3 regions of the Porphyromonas asaccharolytica DSM 20707 genome follow, and region 1 is predicted to be linked to each of the others. Evidence: riboswitches for the same ligand, from Rfam matches in the RefSeq annotation. Region 1 holds a riboswitch; each other region holds the start of a gene.
What was found. A riboswitch is a leader RNA that binds a small molecule or an ion and turns the genes downstream of it on or off. The one in region 1 is predicted to bind cobalamin.
Positions count from the first base shown of each region.

Region 1 (8,374 bases):
CTGCTCGGGGTGGAGCTTGAAGTTAGGGTAGATGTTGGCGCCATTACCCATCAATTCGCGAGCTGTCGGCAGACGAGTGGCACGCTCGAAGGAACCTTTGATCGCTAGCTCGTTAGCGATGGTGTAGCGTAAGCCTAGACCATAGCCCATTTGGTTTTTCGTCTGCTGCGCAGGCACCTTGTCCGATCCTGTCAGCCAGTACATATCAGCCTGCTCGATGGCAACGTGATAGAGGTAGTCCTTGACAAAGACCGTTCCACGCAGACGTCCATTGAGAAGCGTCGTGCCATACGAAAGCCCCATAATGTGCCTTCCCATACGATCTCTCGAAGCCTCAAAATTAGGATCGTAAGTGTCGTACCGCTCATTGGCTATGGCGGTCATCTGATAGTTGAAATTAAGATGCCCGCCCTTGGGGAGCGTGTAGGCGAGGTTAGCCCGTGCCGTCCAGGTAGGACGCACCGTGTGGCGAATCATACGAGTGCGGCGCATCACCTCACTGTAGTGTGTCTCTACGAAGGTACCGTCCCAGCTATACTTGCGATAGGCGGTATCTGTGATTATGATATGGTTACGAGCGAAGGAAGCATCTATCGTAGCGGATAGCCCAGGGGTAAAGAGATTGCGCTTGGCATAATGCGCTGAAAAGCTCAAGTCGTCACGATCACGCATCGCCTCGCCGATGACTAGCGTCTGGCGAAAACCGGTCTGTATCTCACTCACGCTCTTTGTATAGCCCACCCCAAGCAGGGCGGCGTCTGCCCAAGGCTTTTTGGTCACGCCCAGTTGTAGTCGTCCCAAGAGCGACTTGTAGCCATCGTGAAAGCGTCGGAAGTCTCGCCGCTCGTACTCTTGCGTCTCAGCATTCCACACCTCCACACCACGCATGATGTAGTCATTTTTGGAGTACTGGTAGCGTAGCGTAGGACGTACCGTAAAGCCACTCCGCTGCTCTCTATACTGCCCCGTCAGATCTAAGGCATAGGTGTGAAAGGAGCCTCCCCGTAGCGAACAGTCCAGATAGCTCTCCCCGCGGCTGTTAGTCACGATGTTGACCGCTCCACCGAGGGCATCCATACCCAGCTCAGGGGGCACGACCCCCTTGTAGATTTCGACACGATCGATGAGGTTCACCGGCAGCGTAGCGAGCGAAGCCCCCTCGCCCATCGAGGAGAGCGGCACTCCATTGATAAAGTAGCGGACAGCATGCCCCGACATACCATTGATCGAAAGCTCATTGCTAGAGCCTACCCCACCAGACTCTCTGAGCCGTACCCCCGAACTCTGAGCGACCAACTCGTTGAGACTACCCATCGAGGCGATCAGAGGCTTGACATCTAGGCTGATAGCCGAGAGCGCCTGCTGCTGCATGATACGTCTATGCGTAGGCGCCACGACAATCACCTCGCCGAGGCTCTTGTAGTCTATCGTGTCACGACGGTGACTGAGCGTATCCCGCTGCGCAGTGAGCGGGAGCACACAGCTAGCTAGTAGCAGGAATAGGTAAAAGCAGCTACGTCTCATCGGCTTACTGAGCTATGGAGTCAGACTGGTGTAACTTTTCGCCCGTCTCCTCATAGATCGCTTTCTTGTCCATAATCGAGAGACGATGATGTGTCATGAAGAAGTCGACCTTCTTCACGATCATCTCCTGCACCTCAGGGAGCTCGCCCAGACCACGCACCACGCTCTCGACCTGATAGCCGAGAGCCTCTAGACGGGGTTGCCACTCTTGGAGCATATCCTCCTTGGCATGTTCACCTGCCACGATCATCAGTGGCTGTAGAGAGACTCGCTTAAGGCCTGTAGCACGCAGACGCTCTAGAGCCTCCTCGTAGTAAGGGTAGCCCTCCACACAGCCCACGATCACCTGATCATAGCCGTGATTTTGCAAGTAGTGATCCAGCATAGCGTACTGAGCTGTAGCACTATCGTAGGTGCCGTGCCCTACCCATAGGTAAGCCACCTCAGGATCCAGATGAGCCGTCATGATAGAAACCAAGTCCTTGTAGTCGCTTTCGTAGAAGAGTAAAGGGGTCACCAGCCGGATCTTCTTAAAGAGTTGCTGCAAGTGAGCCACCTCGTAGGAGAGCGACTCCATCTCTACGCCATCGACGATCGTCGTCGAGACCACCAGCAGATGAGTAAAGCCCTCTTGCGCTAACTCCTTAAGTGCTTCGCCAGGCGTGGGGATCTCTATACCCCGCGCTGCTAGACGCTTGCGCACGATACGAGAGCTATAGGCTTGACGAACCTCTAGATCAGGATGGGCGGCAGCTATGCGCTCATTGATCGCATCGAGGGTCACCCGACGGGTGTCGTCGTGCGTTGTGCCAAAGTGAACTACGAGGATAGCCCCTTTGTCATTCGGTCCCATAGCCGCAAAGAGCGAGTCAGTCTCAAAGATCTTATTGCCCGCTTGTAGCGACAGCCCGCCTAGTAGTGCAGTCATATATAATAGGAGTATACGGAGGTATCGTTGCGTCATACGGTTGTTGTTTTTATCCGCTAGGTCAGATCCAATCTAGAAGTCCATCAGCATAACTTGAGGCATAGTACAGCCGTAGCCCCACGCCCACAAGCGCAGTGCCTCCTGAGAGATATGCATCTGATCGATTGACATAGCACTAAGGTACACTTGCCACCGAGCGTACACAGTTATATACTAAGTTACGAGTAGTGGCAGGTCTCCTGACTTACCCCAGCCTAACACCGCCTTCCCACCTGACCTCCGTCAGACAGTGGCTTGTATTCATCTTGTGCTAGGCTCTGTGAAATAGGGGGATCACAGTAGCGGGCACTGTACCAGATTCTCACTGGACTTCCCTCTTGCATCGCTCTACCGACGAGCTGATGCACCACCACTCAAGGATGTTGTCCGCAAAGATACGAAAAGTTAAGAAGAGAGGAGGTAAAGGTTAGAAATTAGAGGTTAGAGGTTAGAGCCAGGCACTAGTAGTCCTAGTGGCTCTAGGGCCTCTAGCTAACGGCCAATAGCTACAGCAGTTGGGCTAAGAGCTCCTCGGTAAGGGCTAGATGCGTATAGGTGGCATAGCAGCGACCTGTATGCCACAGTGCGGTCGCCACGGGGTCGCCCCACGCATTGTATTGCTGTGCTGTCGAGGGTAGCGGATCGAGGATGCGGGAGTAATGAAACTCGTGTCCACGCACCGCCACGCCTGCTATCTCGAGCTGTCGGTAGCCAAGAGCTAGCCCGCGCTGCTGCATCGTGGCGGTCTGCTGTAGCGCCCCCACGAGCGGATAGGGGGTGCCTTTCTCATCGATGATCGCTTCGCAGAGGAGGAGCATACCTCCGCCCTCGGCAAGCATGGCACCGCCCTCACGGATGTAGTCACGGAGACTGTCCAGCATCGACTTATTGGCTGATAATTGCTCCAAGTGTAGCTCGGGGTAGCCACCCGGCAGATAGACAAAGTCACTCGGCAGTAGTGCTCTGTCAGAGAGTGGACTGAAGTAAGTTATCTCGCCCCACTGCTCTAGCTGGCGCACATTCTCTTGATAGAGAAAGGTGAAAGCGTCGTCACGAGCCACCGCTATGCGACGAGGAGCTGACGAAGAGTGCTTTTGCAGAGTGGGTGCTTCGTAAGACTGCTCCTTTCGCTCTGAGGAGATGGCTAGGAGTCGGTCAATGTCTAGATGTTGCTCTAAGAGGTCGGCCACCTGATCGGCATAGCGATCTATCTGCGCCAAGTCGTCAACGTCCAGCCCTAAGTAGCGACTGGGGATGGCGATGTCGTCAACACGAGGCAGCGACCCCAGCACTGGCACGCCCGCATCTGCGGCAGCCTGCGTGAGATAGGTCAAGTGACGCTCCGAGGAGACTTTGTTGAAGATGACTCCCGCTATCTTAACCCTTGGGTCAAAGTGCTGCAATCCGTAGAGTAGCGGAGCCACCGTGTAAGCCATCGAGCGCGGTGTCACGACGAGCACGACCGGTAGGTCTAGGAGCCGAGCAATGTCCGCCGCGGAACCTTTGTCCCGATCGTAACCATCAAAGAGTCCCATCACGCCCTCCACGATGACTGCCTGAGCATCCTGACTATAGTAGTGGTAGAGTGCCTGCACCCGCTCGGCTCCGTACATAAAGAGGTCCAGATTGACCGCCGGGCGACCCGTTGCCACGCTGTGTAGCTTAGGATCTACGTAGTCAGGGCCGCACTTGAAGGCTTGAGTGGCCAGTCCACGGCGTGTGTAAGCACGAAGAAGGCCCATGGTGAGCGTGCTTTTGCCACTCTCAGAGAGGGGCGCTGCGATGAGGAGGGAGGGAAGAGATGTCATAAGTGATTGACTAAAGTTGTGAGTCAGGGATAAGAAGTACCTCGAGCTGTGCTGAGGGAACGAGGGGTTTGCAGACTTGATAGCAATGATCGACAATGCTCTGGTAGAGCGGATGTGTGCCATCGGGGAAGATCTGCCATAGTTCGCGAGCTAGGGTCATCTCGCTGATCTGCTGCTCTTGCTCAGCGGTTGCACCACTAGCAGAGGCAAGGGCGGTGATGAAGGCTTTGTCCATCACCACCTTCTTGCTATGTGTGTCTAGTTCGCCAGCCGCCAGCTTGACCGCCTTGCCGATCATGATGCCTAGGGTGATCTGCGGGAAGCCCAGTTCATTGGCGAGGCTGAGCGTCTCCCCGATAAAGTTGCCATACTGAACGAAAGCATTGGCGGGCAGGTCGGGAAAGCGCCCCTTGAGGTACCGCTCGCTGCGTCCGCCTGAGTTGAGCACGAGATGCTTGCCGTAGACCGACTTGCTCACCTCCAGCTCACGACGTATCGACTCAACAAAGGCTTCGCTCGAATAGGGACGCACGACCCCTGTAGTGCCGAGGATAGAGATGCCGTCTAGGATGCCTAGCCGTGGATTGAAGGTGCTCTGAGCGAGCTTACGTCCCTTGGGGACGGAGATGGTTAGGTCGATGCCTACTTGGGATAGGTCGACCAAAGAGCCGAGTGCTTGACGCATCATCTGACGCGGTACAGGGTTGACGGCAGGCTCTCCGATGTCTAGTCCGATGCCGGGGAGCGTGACGCGCCCTACCCCTTCGCCTTGGAGGAAGGCAACCCCGCTGTGTGCCTGCGTAAGTGACAAGTCAGCAACGATCTCTGCGCCATCGGTTACGTCGGGATCGCTGCCAGCATCCTTGATAGCGACTGCCCGAGCACCTTGCTCTGTTAGCTCGGTTTGCTGGATCGGAAAGGGGATTCGCTCGCCCTGAGGGAGGGTCACGGTCACCTCGCTGTAAGACTCCTCGTTGAGTAGTGTGAGCAGAGCAGCTGTAGCAGCAGCCGTGGCAGTGGTGCCAGTCGTTAAGCCGATGCGCTGAGGGAAGAAGTCGCTCCCCAGTAGTCTCTCTATGGAGCGGCGAAGTCCTACGGGACCCTCGACGGTAACTGTGGCAGGATAAGGGATCTGTGGTCTTCGGATGACCAGCACGGTGATGCCGAGTGCGAGTGCTTCCTCCACTTTTGCCGCGAAGCCACTCGTGTCGCCACTCTCCTTGAGCAGGATCATGTCTGGTTGGAGTGTGGCAAAGATTTCTCGATCACACTGCTCCTTATCATAGTAGACCACCCGCTCTGGCGGGAAGTCGCTCTGACGTAGTCGCTCCTCGGTCTCTGCGATCGGCATCACCCGCAGATAGGTCTCATGCTGGGTCCAGTAGGCTCTCAGTCGCTCGATCGAGTTAACACCTGTCAGGGCTAGTAGTCGCTGGGGCTGGTGCTTGAGGAGATACGTCAGCGCAGCGTCAAAGGAGTCTAGCACTACAACCGAGGCGGGCAGGACGGGGAAGGTACGCTCGTACCGGATCACAGGGAGCTGCAGGCGAGCTACGCAATCAGCCACGCTCTGGTGCACGCCCATAGCGAAGGGGTGCGCCGCATCTACGACGAGGGCGATCTCCCGCTCCGTACAGAAGTGCGCCATCTCCTCACCATTCATACCTCCCTCTAGACGTATCCCGTGGTGCATCGAGAGCTCTTGCGAAGCTCCTCGTGTGGAGTAGTAAAAAGGCTTGCCCGCCTCCTCACATACTTCGAGCGCTTTGCGCCCCTCTGTGGTTCCTCCGATGATTAGTATCATACCTTTGAGGCGTGAATAGAGAAGTGAAGTGTCTCGGGGTCGAAGTCGATTCCCTTTGCTGCGAAGTAGCTGGGCAAGGTGCCGTCACTGGCAAGTGCCCTCGGCGGACCCATATGTAGCACGTGATTATCATCGAGGAGCCACACCTGATCGGCTATCTGGAGAGCCAGCTCTAGGTCGTGCGTGGAGAGGAAGATCGTCTTGTGCGCCTCACGAGACAAGCGAAGGAGGAGCTGCAGCATCTCCACCTTCGAGGGGAAGTCTAGGAAGGCGGTCGGTTCGTCTAGTAGTATGATGGGTGTCTCCTGAGCTAGTGCCTTGGCGATCATCACCTTCTGACGCTCGCCGTCACTGAGCGAGTCGATCATTCGCTTGGCTAGAGGTTGTATGCCGACCAGCTCTATCGCTTCGTTGACCGCCTGACGGTTGCTCTCATCCATCTGCCCCCAGAATCCCGTGTAGAGGCTCCGTCCTAAGGCGATCATCTCGTAGGCGGTCGTATTGCTCATGATGAGTCGCTCCGTTAGCACGACGCTGATACGTCGCGCCAGCTCTTTGGCGGTATACTGCTGTATCTCCTTGCCTTCGACCAGTAGCGCACCACCGAGCTTCGGCTGAAAGGCTGCGATCGTCCTGAGCAGCGTCGACTTGCCCACACCATTTGACCCGATGAGGCAAGTGAGCTGTCCTGACCAGATAGTAGCATTGAGCTCACTCGCTACGACGCGCGTGCGCTTCATCTGGTGATACCCTATCGATAGGTCACAAAGTTCTATCGTTGCGTGGCTAGTCATACGATTACAGTTCCTCTCTACGTCGTTTGTCAAATAGTACCCAGATCACGATCGGAGCACCGATGAGCGCCGTCACCGAGTTGATCGGCAATGCACCTTCCATCCCGGGCATACGAGCGATTAGATTGCAGCAGAGTGCTAGGAGTGCACCCACGAGTGTCACCGCAGGCATCAGAGTCAGATGATTGGAGGAGGCAAAGATAGTGCGACAGAGATGCGGCACCGCCAACCCTATGAAAACGATCGGACCGCAGTAAGCGGTCACGATAGCGGTCAGCAGACAAGCCGAGAAGATGACAAGATGACGTGCCCGCCCGTAGTTCAGCCCGAGGCTGCGAGCGTAGTTCTCCCCAAGGAGCATCAAGTTAAGTACCTTGATCAGCAAGAATGAGAGCGGTATCAGCACCAGCATGATGAGGACAAAAGTAGTTACTTGATCGCCACTCACCTTTGCAAAGCTTCCTAAGCCCCAGATGACATAGCTCCGCACATCCTCATCGTTGCTAAAGAACTTCAGCACCCCGATGATCGCATTCGCTATGTAGCCGATCATCACACCCATGATCAGTAGCACCACATTGCCACGGACACGCTGCGCCATCGTCATGATGATCGACATCACGATGAGCGCACCGAGGAGTGCTGCCACCGAGACCGCCATCTCCCCCACGAAGCCCATCCGCACAAGTGCTTTCTGGCTAATGCTCCCCGAGAGCAGAATAAAGGTTGCTACGCCTAGGCTAGCTCCCGAACTAATACCTAGCTCCGAGGGGCCCGCCAGCGGATTGCGAAAGACCGTCTGCATCTGTAGACCACTGATCGAGAGCCCCGCACCCGCGACCAGCGCCGTAATCGTCTGCGGGTAGCGACTCTTCCAGATGATGTTGCGCCATATCTCACTCCCCTCACCGTCACGTCCGAAGAGTATGCGCACCACCTCATCGAAGGGAATAGCGATCGTCCCCAGCGATAAGTTGAGGACAAAAAGCACCAGTATAAGGAGTCCTATAACTGTAAAGGCTATAACAAGACGTCGCATAGCTTCTCCGTGCCTTATTGGGTTAATATGGAGTAGAAGACAGGCTCATGATCCGGAAGCAACTGTGGGTGAAAGGCGTGGATCAAGTCCGCCAAGACCACCTCAGGCTCCACGGGTGACAGCTCGTAGAAAGGTCTCTCTCGCAAATTGCAGTACAGCACCTGCTTGTCCCGATAAGCCTTGAAGTCCCGATAGCGTGCATCTGTCTTGCCCAGCACATCATAAGAGAAGGCTCCATCGTAGCTATTCGCAATGCGCCAATAGTCCGCATCGGCCGCCTTAGCATAGACCGTCTCAAAGTCAACGTAGAAGCCTCCCGACTCCTTATCGTCTGCCATAAAGTAGTCAGCGCCCGCATCCTCAAAGAGGTGAGCTAAGTAGCTCGCACCACCGACCACATACCAGTTGCCGCCGTGCAGTTCGCCACTAAGCACCTTC
Region 1 covers NC_015501.1:21,761-30,134, forward strand. The annotation lists gene PORAS_RS00075 (TonB-dependent receptor plug domain-containing protein) at 1-1,524, opposite strand, end outside; gene PORAS_RS00080 (sirohydrochlorin cobaltochelatase) at 1,529-2,452, opposite strand; cobalamin riboswitch at 2,665-2,878, opposite strand; gene PORAS_RS00085 (cobyrinic acid a,c-diamide synthase CobB) at 2,998-4,299, opposite strand; gene cbiD (cobalt-precorrin-5B (C(1))-methyltransferase CbiD) at 4,310-6,103, opposite strand; gene PORAS_RS00095 (ABC transporter ATP-binding protein) at 6,100-6,843, opposite strand; gene PORAS_RS00100 (iron ABC transporter permease) at 6,902-7,936, opposite strand; gene PORAS_RS00105 (ABC transporter substrate-binding protein) at 7,951-8,374, opposite strand, start outside.

Region 2 (8,374 bases), 410 kb from region 1:
TCTTGTGCCGAGAGACTCTGGCAGTAGAGTAGGGGCAGGGTTAGTAGGATAGCCGAGACAAATTTTCTCATCATAGATGTTTCAGTAAACGTTTATAAAAGCGCAATCTATCATCACCTCAGTGTGACTTACGCAGCTAAGCGCAAAGATACTAAATTAGGTTACTATGGGTCCCGCACATTACAGTGGTGGATGCGTTTCTACCGAGGAATTCAGAAATCTCCACGTGGAAAAGAAAAATTCTCCACGTGGAGACGAAATAAAACTTCGGAGGAATCAAATGAAACTTCGGAGGAAATGTTTCGTCTCCACGTGGAGAATGTCCTCTTCCTGAAAAAAGTACACAGTTGGGAAGGTGTTACTGAGATGATACACGGGTTGTTTTTGTTAATCCTGTGAGCGTTCTCATCTGTTAGTTTTGCTCCTGCTAGGGTACACGACTTGTCGTCGTCTTTACTGCGGAGGTACACAAAGATAGGTCTTTGTTGGGAGTTAAGCGGCATGAGCTCGGAGATTTGAGGCTCAGAGCTTTGGGAGAATTGTTCTTAGCTATCTGGTTCTTAGAGGGTTGGGTGGTTAGAGGGTTGGGGTAATTTGGTATGAGCATCTGCATCGGAGTCTTCTTGTTGATGGCTCGATGAGGTCGCGCTGTGTTATAGAGAGCAATCGTTTGAGAGAGGATCTCTCGAACTTGATCTATGGGCTTATCCTCGAAGTTGTAAAGCCAGTCGTTCTTGATGATCCCGTTAAGTCGCTCAGCCATAGCGTTGTGAAGGGGGTTTCCGGTCTGGGTGACGCTGGTTACGATGCCTAGGCTGGCCTCGTAGTCCGTCATCTGCTTGGAGACATATTGACAGCCTCGGTCGCTATGGAAGATGAGCCCTTTGAGGTCAAAGCCATGCTTCTGATAGAAGTCAACGGTCTGTCTTAGTGCGTTGTAGGGACCCTCTGTGGAGAGCGTGGGCTGCAGGTCAAAGCCGGTGATGATGCGGCTATAAGCGTCCATCGTCAGGGAGAGATATGCGAAGCCCCCTAAACATTTGACGTAGGTTATGTCTGAGACGGTGAGCCGGCAATGGTCGGTGGCTATGTACTTAGGGGTGGTGTTCAGGTGGTCTTGGAAGCCGTGATTGACCACTCCCTTGGTCGTCTGGGGTGGACGCTTGCGCTTGCGACTTCTTAGTAGCATATCGTTGGCTCCTAACACTTTGTAGAGCCAGTCTCGACCTACTTGGAAGGTCCCTTTGAAGTATTCGTTGGCACACTGCTGGATGGTGTCTACGCCTGCTTTGGGGAGCTGACCGCGCACATACTGGCAATAGTGTAGGACGGAAGCTACTTTGACATCTTCGTCTTGCTCGGTGAAGGTGTGCTTGTAGTAGCCTTTGCGGCTGACTTCTAACAGCTGACAAAGGTAGGTTATGGAGAGCTTTTGATCTCTCTCTTTGGCGGACTCAAGCTGTCTCACGGCTGCAAATCGGTCTTTTTTTTAGATCAATGTGGTAGCGATTCAAGACCACTTCGAGTAGTGTCTTGTTGACTAATGCCTTGCTCTCAGCCTGGAAGAGGGCTGCTTTGAGACGAGCGTTTTCACGCTTGAGTTCTGCGTACTCTGGATCTACGTCTTTGTTCTTGTTTGTCTTGCTCATAGTGCTACTGGTGCTTTGGTTGGGTAACTCTACATCAAAGGTACGCAACCAATTTCGAATGGTGCGTGTGGTAATGCCGTAGCGCTGGCTGGTGGTGGCAATGCTGTCACCGGTGGCTAGGAGGTCGTCAATGACTCTCCACTTGAAATCTAGGGGATATCCCTTTCGTCCTAGTTTACTTTTTTCTTGTTTCATAGTTGTTGGGGTTGGCTTCCCCAACTGTGTACTATTTCAGGAGAGGACAGAATAAAAAATAGCCACCGAGGAATTTTGTATTTCCTCCGTGGCTATCGAATTAGAGATTAGGAATTAGAGGTTAGAGACGCGTAGCAATCTGTAACTTTGATGCACCGAACGCACCGAACGTGCGTTTCTACAGCGGGTTACTCGTCACGTCAGATTCCCCGACTTGCTTTTTTAGCTCAGACCCTCGATGACGCCATCGACGATGTCCATGTGGACGGCTTGTGGCTCCTTGGGCAGTCCTGGCATACGCATGATGCTACCCATGATGACGACGATCATCTCGGCACCACTATTGAGGACGATATCCTCGACCTTCATATCGAAGTCTCGTACGTCGCCATAACCCTTAGGATCTGCTGAGAAGGAGTACTGCGTCTTGGCAATGCAGATGGGGTAGCGCTCCATGTTGAGCTCTTGGATACGAGCGAGCTTCTTCTCCGCTTTGCTACTATAGGTTACATTGGCAGCCCCATAGATGCGCTTGGCGATATGCTCGACCTTTGTCTTGACAGGCTCACTGAGCTCGTAAACGTGGTCGATAGGCTCTGAGGGGTGCTCCTCGATAGTCTTGACGACAAGCTCAGCCAGCTCAGTAGCGCCCTTGCCACCCTCACTGTAAGCATTGTTGATTGCAAAGCCGCAGCCTAGGACCTGCTCGCAGTGATTGCGTACGATCTCGATCTCCTCGTCGGTATCGGTAGCGTAGCGGTTGAAGGCAACGACCACCGTCTGCCCGAAGTTGTGCAGGTTATGCACGTGACGATCGAGATTGGCAAGACCCTTACGTACGCCCTCTATGTCCTTCTCGTAGATCTGCTTCTCGTGGACATCGCCGTGCATCTTGAGACCTGCGAGGGTAGCGACGATGACTGTCAGCTTAGGCGTGATACCAGCTACACGGCACTTGATGTCGAGGAACTTCTCCGCACCGAGGTCGGCACCGAAGCCGGCCTCCGTGATCGTGTAGTCGCAGCAAGACATAGCCATCTTCGTAGCGATGATCGAGTTACAGCCGTGAGCGATATTAGCGAAAGGTCCGCCATGGATGAAGGCGGGTGTCCCCTCAGTGGTCTGTACGAGGTTCGGCTTGATCGCATCCTTCAGGAGGATGGTGATAGCACCTCCGATGCCTAGATCCTTGACATGAAATGGCTCCTTAGTTTTAGTATAGCCGAGGAGGATATTGTCGATACGACGACGTAGATCCTCTAGGTCTGATGCGAGGCAGAGGATCGCCATGATCTCACTCGCGGGAGTGATGTCGAACCCGGTCTCCGTGGGGATGCCATTGCCTACGCCGCCTAGACCGGTGATGCAGTTACGCAGGGAGCGGTCGTTGACGTCTAGGACACGCTTCCAGAGCACCTCGGAGAGGCCCTCGCAGCTATTTCTATTCTGATAGATATAGTTGTCTAGAAGTGCGGTGATCATATTGTGCGCTGAGGTGATAGCGTGAAAGTCGCCGGTGAAGTGGAGGTTGATACTCTCCATCGGGAGTACCTGTGCGTAGCCACCACCGGCGGCACCACCCTTCATACCGAAGCAAGGTCCGAGAGAAGGCTCACGCAGAGCCACGGCGGCACTCTTGCCGATCTTGTTGAGACCGAGTGCGAGACCGATGGAGACGGTGGTCTTACCGACACCGGCCTTGGTTGGGGTGATAGCGGTCACGAGGATGAGGTTGCTCTGGGCTATCTTGTCTGGGTCCATCCGCTCGTGTGATATCTTGCCGATGTAGTGTCCGTAAGGCTCTAGCTCTTGATCTGTGATGTTGAGCTGGTGAGCGATCTCCTCAATGGGCTTGAGCTGGCACTCACGAGCTATCTGAATATCTGATTTCATTGCTGTACGATGTTAGTGTATAACGAAAAAAAGGCACCCCCTACAGGGTCGGGTAGACCACTATAGACGACACCCTTAGGAAGTGATATAAGAGCCGAAAGCCGGACTCGAACCGGCGACCTACTCATTACGAATGAGTTGCTCTACCAACTGAGCTATTTCGGCGTCTCATTGACGGTGCAAAAGTACAACAAACTTTTGATACTACAAAACTTTTGGCGAGATAGTGATCCCGAGCAACCAAAGTCAAAGCGAGACGAGTAACGATTTTGTAGGGACGCACGAGCCGTGTAACCCGCTGTAGGGACGCACGGCTCGTGCGTCCGTCCCCGTTAAAACCCTGACGCTGTAACGCTTTGACACAACGGACGTACGGTCTGTCCGTCCCCACAAAGGGTTACAGCGTCTGATGGCCGGATTTGTCGTGTTGATGTGGTTTGTGTATGGGCGGACCTGCGTGTCCGCCCATAGAGCAGACAGCGCTCCGACGAGGACGGGCGGACACATAGGTCCGCCCCTACAAATCGCTGCACGTATCATCGCTACGCGTCTTGATATTTGACAATTTGGTGTGCGAGACAATGCATCTAAAAAATCTAATTGGAGAACTTATCGGAGGTACTATTTATGCAAATGGCTAAACCTTAGCGTGTTGTGTATTTGTTTTGGATAACTTTTCGACAGTTATCGATTTCGAAGTTGTTTTATTTGGCTATTTCGTAGGAAAGCTGTAATATTGCACTTGTAACAAATGAGGGTGCTTTACGTCGTCTTCCTTTCGTTCATTTGCGATCTCATAATACTATAAGGGTGGACTAGTGCACATCGCCTAGTCGCTGGGAAACTGGTGCAAGTCCAGTACAGAACCCGCTGCTGTAATTCTCGCCATAGAGGAGGATCACATATCCACTGTCTTAACTAAGATGGGAAGGAGATCGCTCCAAGCAGGGCTACGCCACACACTGCATAGTCCCGACGAGATAAGTCAGAAGACCGACCCTAGTAGACGGAGATCGCACGAGAGAAGGAAGAAACGTGAGCGTCTTAACATTACTTTCGGGAATTGAAGTATGACAACAACTATCAAACAAATCATCAAGCGGGATGGGCTGCAAGAGCCATTTACCCCGTCGAAGATTGAGAACGCCGTTCTCAAAGCCTACATTGCCACAGGTCAGACTGAGTGTCTCCAAGAGGCGAAGATCGTTACCATGGGCGTCCTAGCACGCATCGAGCAGGAGGTCATCTCTGTCGAGGAGGTACAGGATCTCGTCGAGAGCGAGCTCATGAAGGTGCAGCCGGAGGTGGCTAAGCGCTACATACTCTATCGCGAGTGGCGCAACACGGAGCGCCAGAAGAAGAGCGAGCTCAAGCGCAACCTCGATGGCATCGTGACCATCGACAGTAATGATGTCAATCTGAGCAACGCCAATATGAGTAGTCACACGCCCGCTGGGCAGATGATGACCTTCGCCTCTGAGGTCTCTAAGGACTACACCTACCGCTACCTGCTCCCCACGCAGTACGCTGAGGCGCATCGTCGCGGGGATATACATATCCACGATCTCGATTACTACCCTACGAAGACGACCACTTGTATCCAGTACGACCTGGCGGATCTCTACGAGCGAGGCTTTCATACGAAAAATGGTAGCATACGCACGCCTCAGAGCATACAGAGCTATGCAACGCTGGCGACGATCGTCTTCCAGACAAACCAAAACGAGCAGCATGGCGGGCAGGCGATACCAGCCTTTGACTTCTTCATGGCACCGGGCGTTTACAAGACTTTTCTCAAGCATGTAGCCGACACGATCTGCTTATTCCTCCACTGCATAGGAGCTACCGATATTCCCTCGTCACGGGAAGTACGAGAGCTAGCTAAGCAGCATCTAGACTGCATCGTCCCGACTTCGACGGCTGTGACGAACTTGTGCCAAGCTCTGTCCCAGCGGGTTGATAAGGAGATTCCTCGTAAAGAGGTGGTCTACCTAATTAACCAAGCGATAGAGCGTACGCGTCGTGACACGCATCAAGCTATGGAGGGCTTCATACACAATCTCAACACGATGCACTCACGAGGAGGTAATCAGGTGGTCTTTAGCTCGATCAACTATGGTACCGATACCTCGGCCGAGGGGCGTATGGTGATCGAGGAGCTGATGAAAGCAACGACCGAGGGGCTAGGCGTAGGTGGCGAGGTACCAGTCTTCCCGATACAGATCTTTAAGGTCAAGGAGGGGGTCAACTACTCCGAGGCGGACTTCGATCGTGCGATGAAGGACTTCGACCGTGCCGTGGCTGGGGAGATGGAGTTTGAGACGCCAAACTTTGACCTTTTCCTGAAAGCTTGCGAGACGACGGCGAAGGCACTTTTCCCAAACTTTGTCTTCCTAGATACCCCCTTCAACCATAATGATGAGTGGAATGCGGAGGATCCGCTGCGCTACCGTCATGAGCTAGCCACGATGGGATGCCGTACGCGTGTCTTCGAGAATATCAATGGTCCTCGTACCTCGATAGGTCGTGGCAACCTATCCTTTACAACGATCAACCTACCTCGCCTAGCGATCGAGGCGATGCGCTATGCTAAGGAGCAGATGGGTACGAAGGAGGATCTAGGCAAGATGCGCAGTATAGCGATCAATAAGCTCTACACCTCGATACGTGAGATGGCTCGCCTCGTGGGCGAACAGCTACACACGCGCTACGAATTTCAGGCGACGGCCTTGGCACGTCAGTTCCCCTTTATGATGGGCAATGATGTCTGGAAGGGTGGGGGAGCTTTGCGTCCCAACGACCCCGTCGGTCACGTGATAGACAGCGGTACGCTCGGCATCGGCTTCATCGGGGGGCACAACGCTATGTGTGCGATCTATGGTGAGGGGCACGGCACCAACGAGGATGCTTGGCATACGCTCTACCACTGCATCGAGATCATGGGTGAGGTAGCACAGGAGTTTAAGGAGCGCTATCACCTTAACTACTCGGTACTAGCCACGCCAGCTGAGGGGCTCTCGGGTCGCTTCACACGCCTCGACCGTAAGCGCTACGGTATCATCGAGGGGGTCAACGATAGAGCGTACTATGTCAACTCCTTCCACATTGATGTCAAGGAGGAGATCCGCATTGCGGACAAGATACGCCTAGAGGCTCCCTTCCATGCGCTCACGCTAGGAGGGCATATCACTTATATAGAGCTCGATGGCGAGGCTAAGAAGAATGTCAAGGCGATTGCTAAGATCGTCAAGCTGATGCAGGACAACCACATTGGCTACGGCTCGATCAATCACCCGATAGATACTTGTCGTGAGTGTCACTACAAGGGCGTCATCTATGCTAAGTGCCCGATATGTGGTGGCGAAGACATACTACGTATGCGTCGCATCACGGGCTACCTGACGGGCGACCTCGCCTCGTGGAACTCTGCCAAGCGTGCTGAGGAGGCTGATCGCGTCAAGCATCACTAGCCACTCGCTTCTCGCCTCTATCCTCTCGAATGAACGTCCTCAAGGTCATACCCGAGACCATCCTTGATGGTGATGGGATACGCTGCTCGATCTACTTAGCGGGCTGCTCCCATCACTGCCCAGGGTGTCACAACCCTGAGAGTCACAATCCGCTCGTAGGTACGCCCCTGACGGAGGCGTACCTGCAGCAGATCATTGACGATATAAACAACAATCCCCTCCTCGACGGCATCACGCTGAGTGGAGGGGATCCGATGTTTAGTCCTGAGGAGCTGCTCACGCTCCTCAAGCGTCTCAAGAGCGACACGGGGTTAGAGATCTGGTGCTACACAGGCTACACGCTCGAGCAGATAGAGCAAGACCCCGCACGCGCCCCACTACTAGACTATATAGATGTGCTAGTCGACGGACGCTTCGTGCAGAGCCTGTACGACCCACAGCTTCCCTTCAGAGGTAGCTCTAATCAGCGCATCATAGCCCTGCACAAAGGGTCAGCTCAATAGCTTTTGATAGATATGGGTCTACATTGGCTGGAATAGTATTTGCATCGAGAAGAACTGGAACGTCGATCTTGACACCTCTCCCATTCATTGGGAAGTAGTTTGAGTCCAAAACCCCTAAGCCTGTCAAGAAAGTCGCGACCCCTCCTGGGAATTCGTATAGATGTACGTTTCCATTTGCTCCTGATGAAGGAGTCCCTACGGTGATGGCTTGGGGGGCCTTTTGTAGCATCATGCAGAGATACTCCGAGAAGCTCTCGGTCTGATTATCTACGAGTAGAATAACATTACCCTTATAATAGTGCTCACTGCCTAGATGCTGAGGCCCGGCCACATACTTAAACTCTCCTGGGCGCTGACTGTCAGGGTAGACTATGTACGAGAAGTTTTTTATTCGGGGGATAAAGCACTTAGACAATTCCCAAAAGGATGATGGGTAAGGATAGCATCTTAGGTCGAGAATAATGTATTGGGCGTCGCAAACTTGACGATAGAAGCTCTTCACATTGTCTTGCCTTGCTGATGCTAAGTGCCATTAAGCTACGGAGTCATTAAGCCACTGAGGCTTCATTTTACCCTCTTCCTCAAGCTTTAGAGAGTTGAAGTAATCCATATGTTCGCTTCTCTCCTTAACTTCCAAGGTGTCGTTGTTTCGTCGGATCTTCAG
Region 2 covers NC_015501.1:1,802,490-1,810,863, reverse strand. The annotation lists gene PORAS_RS07015 (hypothetical protein) at 1-74, opposite strand, end outside; gene PORAS_RS07005 (IS3 family transposase) at 428-1,468, opposite strand; gene PORAS_RS07000 (helix-turn-helix domain-containing protein) at 1,455-1,844, opposite strand; gene PORAS_RS06995 (formate--tetrahydrofolate ligase) at 2,067-3,737, opposite strand; tRNA gene PORAS_RS06990 (tRNA-Thr) at 3,830-3,902, opposite strand; cobalamin riboswitch at 4,529-4,753, shown strand; gene PORAS_RS06985 (anaerobic ribonucleoside triphosphate reductase) at 4,808-7,207, shown strand; gene nrdG (anaerobic ribonucleoside-triphosphate reductase activating protein) at 7,237-7,710, shown strand; gene PORAS_RS09150 (S41 family peptidase) at 7,679-8,212, opposite strand; gene PORAS_RS06970 (hypothetical protein) at 8,243-8,374, opposite strand, start outside.
Region 2: another riboswitch for cobalamin. It lies ahead of PORAS_RS06985 (anaerobic ribonucleoside triphosphate reductase); the one in region 1 lies ahead of PORAS_RS00080 (sirohydrochlorin cobaltochelatase).

Region 3 (8,374 bases), 150 kb from region 1:
AGAATTTTTATTTTCCACGTGGGGAAGAAAAAATTCTTCGGAGGAATGAAATGAAACTTCGGAGGAAATGAATGACGCCCACGTGGAAAATAAAAAATATCCACGTGGAGATTTGAGATTTTCCACGTGGATATTCGAGAAAGGAGGGAATCGGATGAATTGCCTCGTAAAGATATGTAAATAGAGATTGGAGACTAGAGGTTAGAAATTAGGGGGCAGGGGTGACATATTATAGTGAGCTCATCTATGCCTCACTTGTCGCTAATGTGTAGCTCCTGACAGAGCGATTATAATGCGTCAGCCCTGAGGTTAGAGTTGTTTCTAGTGACACTAGCCGATCGTCAACAGCTAACCACTAATCACGGCACTATTCGGAAGATCCACATGGAAAATGTTTTATTCTTTCCTGACCATTCAGAAATGTCTTCATAGAGGTGCTCTTGTCTAGCAGCATAATGAGTACTCCAGAGCTGAGACCTCTATTGATTGATATGGTAAGAGTGTTTTTGTCTAGCATTCATAAGGTGTTAAGAGCGATCTCTACTAGAGTAAATAGATGCTCCTTCGCAGGGTCTCTTTTAGAGCATCTACCTGAGTTCCCTTGCATTTTGTTTCCCTATTTAGTAGCTCAGTTCGTTTAGGTCGTGGAGTCGATTTCTTGAGAAGAAATGTAAGATTAGAGACTATGCGATAGTGCCCGCCTAGAGTCCTTGAGGGATAAAAAAAACATCTATCCCGTTCGCCATTTGGTTAAGTCGATAAATAATACTACTTTTGCAGTGTATTACGTGCTCATATAGATAATCCTAGGGGTACGAGCGATACACTAACATACTATAAACTAATCAGAAACAAACCAGTAACAAGATAAAGTATAATTATGAAAGTAAAGCTCTTTCTGATCTCCCTCTTGTTGGGAGTAACGACTCTAACGCTGAGTGCTCAGGAGACTGTAGCACCTCAAGCTGGCACAAAGCCTGTCTACAAGACAACCTTTGAGCGTGGCACAGCAGCAGATCATTGGTTCCTTACACTACAAGGTGGTGTGGGAGCTCAGTTCGTAGGAAGTAATGAGGAGAAGCCCTTTGGGGATCGTCTTCAGATGTCTTACTCACTCTCTTTGGGTAAGTACCACACACCTTCCTTTGCTACACGTCTCAATCTAGTTGGAGCACAGGCTCACACCTACTATAAGGTAGGCAACGAAGTGAGGAACTACGAGACTAGCTTCGTAGGAGCTCACTACGACTTCATGTTTGACATCGTCAATCACTTCAGCCGTTACAACGCTAAGCGTGTCTTCCACATCATCCCATTTGCAGGTGTGGGTTATAACATGAAGTTTAACAAGGCATTTGAGGATCTTCATCACACTGCAGCTCTCGATGCTGGTCTACAGCTCCAGTTCCGTCTAGGTCGTCGTGCTGATCTAGTTGTAGAGGCTAAGGCTATCTATAACAACTTCAACTTTAACTACACCAATGATCCTAAGGAGAAGGTATGGAATCCTAATGCTTACAACGGTCTCTACGGAGCCCTCACCGGCGGTCTTAACTTCCGCATGGGTGGTGTCGAGTGGACAGAGGTGGTACCTATGGACTATGCTCTGATCAATGACCTAAACAGCCAGATCAGCTCACTCCGTGCAGAGAATGCAGAGCTCAGCAAGCGTCCTGTATCTTGCCCTGAGTGCCCAGAGCTAACTGCCCAGACTACTACGAAAGAGGTTATGTCTGACAAGACCATCCTCTTCAAGTTCGATAGCTCACGCATCGACAAGAACCAGATGATCACGCTCTACAACGTCAGCGAGTATGTCAAGGCAAACAATACGCCTATCCTAGTCATCGGCTATACCGACACAACTGGTGATGCTAACTACAACCTGGGTCTATCAGAGCGTCGTGCTAAGGCTGTCGCAAATGCCCTCATCAATGACTTCGGCGTATCTGCTGATATGATCACGACTCAGTGGGAGGGTGCTACGGACAAGCTATTTGACACCAAGTCTTGGAATCGCGTTGTCATCATACGCTCTAAGTAAGTCGCATAGCTCACTCAAATCATCAATCTACGAATTAAACACACTAGAAATATGAAAGCAAAAGTATTTATGCTATCACTCGTTGTCGCCCTAACAGCTTTCGTGGCTCAAGCTCAGGAGGCTCCTGAGGTCGACAACCGCCCCGCATATAAGACGGAGTTTGAGCAAGACCCTGCTGCTCATTGGTTTATTGAGCTACATGGAGGTGCTGCTATGCTACCTTTTGGCAACAAGGCTAATGGAGACGCTGAGTTTGTAGACCGCATCTCACCCGTTGTCAGTCTCTCTTTAGGACGCTGGCACTCACCATACTTTGCTACCCGCCTACGTGGCTATGCATGGAATGTATATAGCTTTGAGAAGCCAGCTAACGAGGTCGTTCGCTATCAGAACGTCTTCGGAGCAGCTTCACTAGAGTTTATGTTTGACGTAGTCAACTATTTCGCTCCATACAGAGAGAACCGTGTCTTCCACCTCGTTCCCTTCGTTGGTCTGGGTGCACACATGAAGTTCTACTCAGCTGATGATAAGAGCGGTGATAGAGTTGGTACAGAGAATGATCTTAGTGGTCTGTTCAATGGAGGTCTTGCGCTCAAGTTCCGTCTAGGCAAGCGCGTCGACCTCAACCTCGAGGGTCAGATGATGGTCTCTAAGAACAACTTCAAGGGTACTCTAACGGCTCATAATCCTGCAGACGTTACAGCTCTTGTATCAGCAGGTCTAACCTTTAAGCTCGGTCGTGTAGCCTTCCAGCCTATTACTCCTATGGACTACGAACTCGTTAATGACCTCAATGGTCAGATCAGCTCGCTACGTGCTCAGAATGCTGAGCTCAGTAAGCGTCCTGTATCTTGCCCTGAGTGCCCTGATGCTCTAGCTCCTGCAACGGCTGTAAACGTTATAGAGAACGTCGTAGCTTTCCGTATCGGCAGTGCTAAGATCGACAAGAACCAGATGATCAACGTATACAACTCTGCCGAGGCTGCAAAGGCAAACGGTGGTAAGATCTACATCGTCGGCTATGCTGATGAGCAGACTGGTACGCCAGAGATCAACATGTCACTCTCAGAGCGTCGTGCTGAGGCTGTTAAGAATGCCCTCATCAACAACTACGGAGTCAACCCTGACAATATCGTCATCGACTTCAAGGGTGACACTGTACAGCCATTTGCTACAAACGAGTGGAACCGCGTTGCTATCATCAGCATCAAGTAAGCGACAGCAACGATAGTTACTTCTTACATCGTCATGGCATAACTCTTTGCTAGATAAGGCTTGACATGTAGAGGTACAAAAATCTAAATATAAAGAGAGGTGGTGACCATGGTTGCCACCTCTCTTTATTTATACGTGTCCTCTTTAGTAAAGGAGGCACTTGATGAGCAGTGATCGTTGTATCAAAACGAGTTGTCGCCCTGCTTTCTAAGTTCATATGCAAGTAAAAAGCGAAGTTTTTTCTCGTTTCGCAAGCTCGGTCGACTGCTCGGCGGGGAACCGCTCGGCGGGGTGGGGGCTCCCACCGTAGGGGCGGACCTGTGTGTCCGCCCGTCCTCACCTGAGCGCAGTCTATTCTGCGGGCGGACACGTAGGTCCGCCCCTACACAAGCTACGTCAGCACGACAATTCCATTCATCAAACGCTGTAACCTCGATCTGTAGGGACGCACGGCTAGCATCTAGAGGGGGGCTGTCTTCGTTAAAAACCACAACGCAGACAAATCGTTACACGTCTCTAACTTCTAATCTCTAACTTCTAATCTCTGACTTCTAACCTCTAACCTCAGACTCGATAGTCACGTAGGGATTTGACATTTTCCACGTGGCTATTTTTTATTCTCCACGGAGGCGCGGATCATTCCCTCGGACATATCATTTGATTTCTCCGAAGTTTCATCTCGTCTCTACGTGGGGATTTTTTTTGTTGCTACGTGAAGGATGAAAAATTTCCACGTGAGTACGTCTCTTCTCTGGAATCGTCTCGACAGATATGAGCATCGGATTATCATGCGTAGCCCTGGGGAGCTGAAGCTTTGCTGAGTCTGTCGCTTTTCTGTACCTTTGTAAGAGATTGTGGTTAGTGGATAGGCATACCGCTCACTACACCTATGCGAGGTGTAGCGTATGTCACGCCACTCTAAGAGGGAATCAGGTGCAAGTCCTGAGCAAACCCGTTGCTGTAAAGCTCCCCACAGGCTAAGATGACATCTACCTAGATGAGACCACTGCCCTGCTAACGTTACTAGGGGTGGGAAGGAGACACCTTAGCGAGCTAAGCCAGAAGACCTTCCATGATCGTTGTACACATCAGCCTGCAACGTGGACTTTGCAGTACGATATGCTTCGAACTAGGGGCTTATACTTCCTCCCTATGCACTAGACGACTAGGATAGATGCTCCTAGTCGGTGGCTCGTTGAGCTACTGAGTTGTTGAGTCGTAGAGTCTACTATGCGGTACTGAGATAGTATCTTGAATCCCCTAGACTCTATTGATATGAGACATATCTACTTGCTTGTACTGCACACCCTCACCGGTTTACTCCTCCTAGGTGTGGCGACACTCTCTGCGCAGGAGAGTCGCATCACGGAGGTGCTCGCTTACCATCCAGCTCCAGGACAATTTATGGGTAGCGAGGCGATGGCGAGCCAAGATGTCACCACTTATGCTGATCTTCTTCGCAAAGCGCAGAAGCGCCTTGTCGAGGAGCACACCTTCCTCTCTCTCGGTGGGTGGGGTGGGTACATTGTCGTACGCATTCAGCCTGCATTGGTCAACCAGCCTGGTCAGGCGGACTTTGCCATACTGGGCAATGCTTTCATTGGCAATGCGGAGCCGGGGATCATCTATGTGAGCCAAGATGTCAATGGCAACGGACTAGCGGACGACCCGTGGTACCGCATCCGTGGCAGCGAGGACTATCGTAGCAACCTTGACTACACAATCACCTACTACAAGCCAAAAGATCCATACAACGACCCCATCGCCTGGAGCGACTCGGAGGGAGAGTCGGGACTCATACCGCGCAATAAGTACCACACGACCAATAGCTACTATCCGCTCTGGGAGGGTGATAAAGTGACCTTCATGGGGGTCCTCCTGCCGGACTGTATGAAGCTAGACTCCGCAAGTGGACAGTGGCAATCTGAGCCTTACGCTTATGGCTATGCAGACAATCACCCCAACGACTCCTCCGGTAGTCACATTGATATAGACAGTGCGGTCAATGCAGCGGGTGAGTTGGTACAGCTAGATCGTATCGACTTTCTCAAGGTGCAGACGGGTGTCCATCAGCAAAATGATGTGACGGGTGAAGTGTCGACCGAGTTCGCGGGTATCAGACCTCTCGCCAAGGGCTCCAGCATCGTTTCTCCTACGGCTACGCCAGCAGTACGTCTCTCTTATAGCGACAAGCAGCTACAGATCGAGAGTGAGGTGACTGGTACGCTATACCTATATAATATAGATGGGCAACTGATCCTAACGCATCCACTCTCTGTGGGTAGTGCGAAGGTCGCTTTGCCCGCTATGGGCGATTGCTATATCGTACTTTTACGCCTAGAGGGCGGAGCTACGACATCGCATCGTATATGCAGACAATAACAAACTATATATTCACTCAATTACTATGCAAAGAACAGTAACGACAACGCTCCTACTACTCTGCTGGTTACTCCTGCCACCGATCGTGTGGGGACAAGAGGACAACGAACTCTTGATGCCCACAGAGACTTGGAGCAGTAACGAGCATAAGGTGGGAGATACCCCGCTGATCCTCTACGATAGTGGAGGAGCCGACGGCAATGCTTTGGCAAGCAAGACGGGGAAGATCCTCTTCACGCCAGAGCAAGCTGGCAAATGTATCGAGATAGAGATACAGGAGCTTGCCTTAGACAATCAAGACGAGCTTTACATCCTCGAGGGTGCCGCACCTTTCTCTAATTGGTCCTCTCCTAACGAGAAATTAATTATCAGGAAGTTTACTAAGGAGGATAGACCGACGCTCCCCCTTAAGCTTCGCTCCAGTGACAAGTCTGGTAAGCTAACAATCGGTAGCAAGACGAAAGTTAATCCAGGTGCCGGCTTTAAGATCATCGTACGCACGGTCGATCAGCCTGCGATCCAGGTCGCCTCTGTCCTAGAGGACAAGAGTGCTAGCCACGACCCCTACATCGGCGAGCAGTCGCTCATCGTCTCTAACCTCAAGATAACAACCGAGGGACTAGCCAAGGCTCCCCAGCTGACGGCTCTGCACTACAAGCTCAGCGAGACAAAGCCGAGCGACATCACGGCAATATACCTCTACGAGGCAAACAGTCGTAAACCCAAACAGCTAGACGCTGACAAGCTACTCGGCAAGACGACAGAAGTCTCTGCCGAGGGTACGATCACACTCTCTAAGGAGTACACGCTCTCTGAGCCTAACTATGATCTAGTTTTGGTCGTTGACCTCAAGAGCGATGTGGAGGCTGGTAGCCGTATCGATGTTGCTACGACAAAGCTCACAACGACTCTGGGCGACCACGAGGTAACGCTCCAAGAGCCTAAGGCGCTCACCGTAGAGGATGCCTACGCACTCTCTAAGACTCCGCAGACCTATACCATAGGTGATAAGTCTCTGACGCTATACGATGATGGCGGTAAGTATGAGCCAATCAGCGAGAAGTTTGACGGATACGCTGTCTTCAAGCCTGAGACTGCTGGCAAGGTGATCCAGGTAGACTTTACGAAGCTAGATCTCTTTAGCTACTCTTCGATCGGTCGTGCTGATCTCGTTGAGGTGTACAATGGCTCAGAGGTCAATGCGGACAACCTCATCATCAAGCTCAACAAGGAGACGGCTTACAAAGCAACTTCGACAGCCCCCGACGGTAGTCTGACGATCCGTCTTGTAACGAATACGGGGACTCCTAAGGCTGGTTTTGAGGCACTGGTCTCTCAGATCGCTCCTCTGCCTATGGCGGTCGACTCGCTCTCGGGTAGAACCATCGAGGTCGACACTTTTGCGATGCCTATCAATGCGGGCGTCCAGCAGGTTGGCATGGTTGCCTTCACGCTCGTTGCTAAGGGGACCAAAGACCCTGTCACACTGCAGCGTCTAGACCTTAGCTCAATCAGCAAGACGAAAGACGTAGCTCAGGTGGCGCTCTATTACAGCCCGATCGTAGATGACTTTACGAAGGCTAAGGAGATCGCACGCTGGGACTTTGCCGAGGCACTCACCGCCACGCTCCCCATGCCTCAAGTACTGCGTGAGGGGGCTAACTACTTCTACCTAGCTGTAGACCTCCAGGAGACTGCTCACAAGGGCAACAAGGTCAACCTATCCATTGACAAGCTCTACCTCTCAGCAGGCGAGAAGACGCTACCCGAGCAGGAGCGCACCCGCACGGAGGCGCTAGAGGTAATGAATAAGATGGTGCTCACCCTCGGTAAGCATCATATCAAGGTGTACGAGCCTTGGGACTTTACGCCTCAGCTCAAGCACAGCCTTACCACGGGATATGACACTGACGCAGGCGAGCGCAGCGTCACCTTTGAAGCTACCACTCCAGACAACGTTATACAGCTTGACATCAATGAGTGGGACTTCTACTACTCCTCTTGGGGTAGCAAGCCTACGCTCCGAATCTATGACGGAGAGGATGCCACGGCTCCTCTGCTCTTTGAGCTAAAGTCCGATAGGGAAGCCTACAAAACGAAGCCTGCCGACTACATTCGCTCTACGCAGAAGGCTCTGACCTTCGTCTTTGACGCTAAAGGTGCATCAGGTTCGCTAGGCTGGCGTGGTCAGGTCAAGCAGTACCTGCCACAGGACATGAAGGTTGACTCAGCCGCTGCAAAGCAGCTCGAGCTACCCTTCGTCGCTGTCGGCTCTGAGCAGAACCAAGTCTTAGCTCTTGACCTCCATACGACTGGAGACCGCAATCCGATCCATATCGATGGGCTCACCGTAGACCTCAAGGGTGGAGCTCCTCAGATCGAGCGGGTGGCACTCTATGCCGCTACGGTTGAGGGTACACTCGATGCGAACAAGCTCATCGCAGAGGCTCAGGTGGAGCCGACGATGCAAAGTGTCGACCTGCCGACCGACTCACTGCAGAAGTACGGTATGCTGAGGGAGTTTGCCAATAGCTACATTCTCGCACTAGACATTCGCAAGGATGCTCCCTTGGCTGACAGCATAGATGTGGCTATTGCCAAGCTATCGGTCGCTGGTCAGACGGTTGCTGTCCGCGACGCTGATCCTAAGGGATCGTACAAGCTGGTCAACATTTTCAACCACCCAGCATCGGACGACAATAAAGAGGTGACCGTTACCACGCCGCTATCCTA
Region 3 covers NC_015501.1:2,061,578-2,069,951, reverse strand. The annotation lists gene PORAS_RS08095 (OmpA family protein) at 881-2,044, shown strand; gene PORAS_RS08090 (OmpA family protein) at 2,096-3,259, shown strand; cobalamin riboswitch at 4,136-4,348, shown strand; gene PORAS_RS08085 (hypothetical protein) at 4,535-5,641, shown strand; gene PORAS_RS08080 (DUF4465 domain-containing protein) at 5,667-8,374, shown strand, end outside.
Region 3: another riboswitch for cobalamin. It lies ahead of PORAS_RS08085 (hypothetical protein); the one in region 1 lies ahead of PORAS_RS00080 (sirohydrochlorin cobaltochelatase).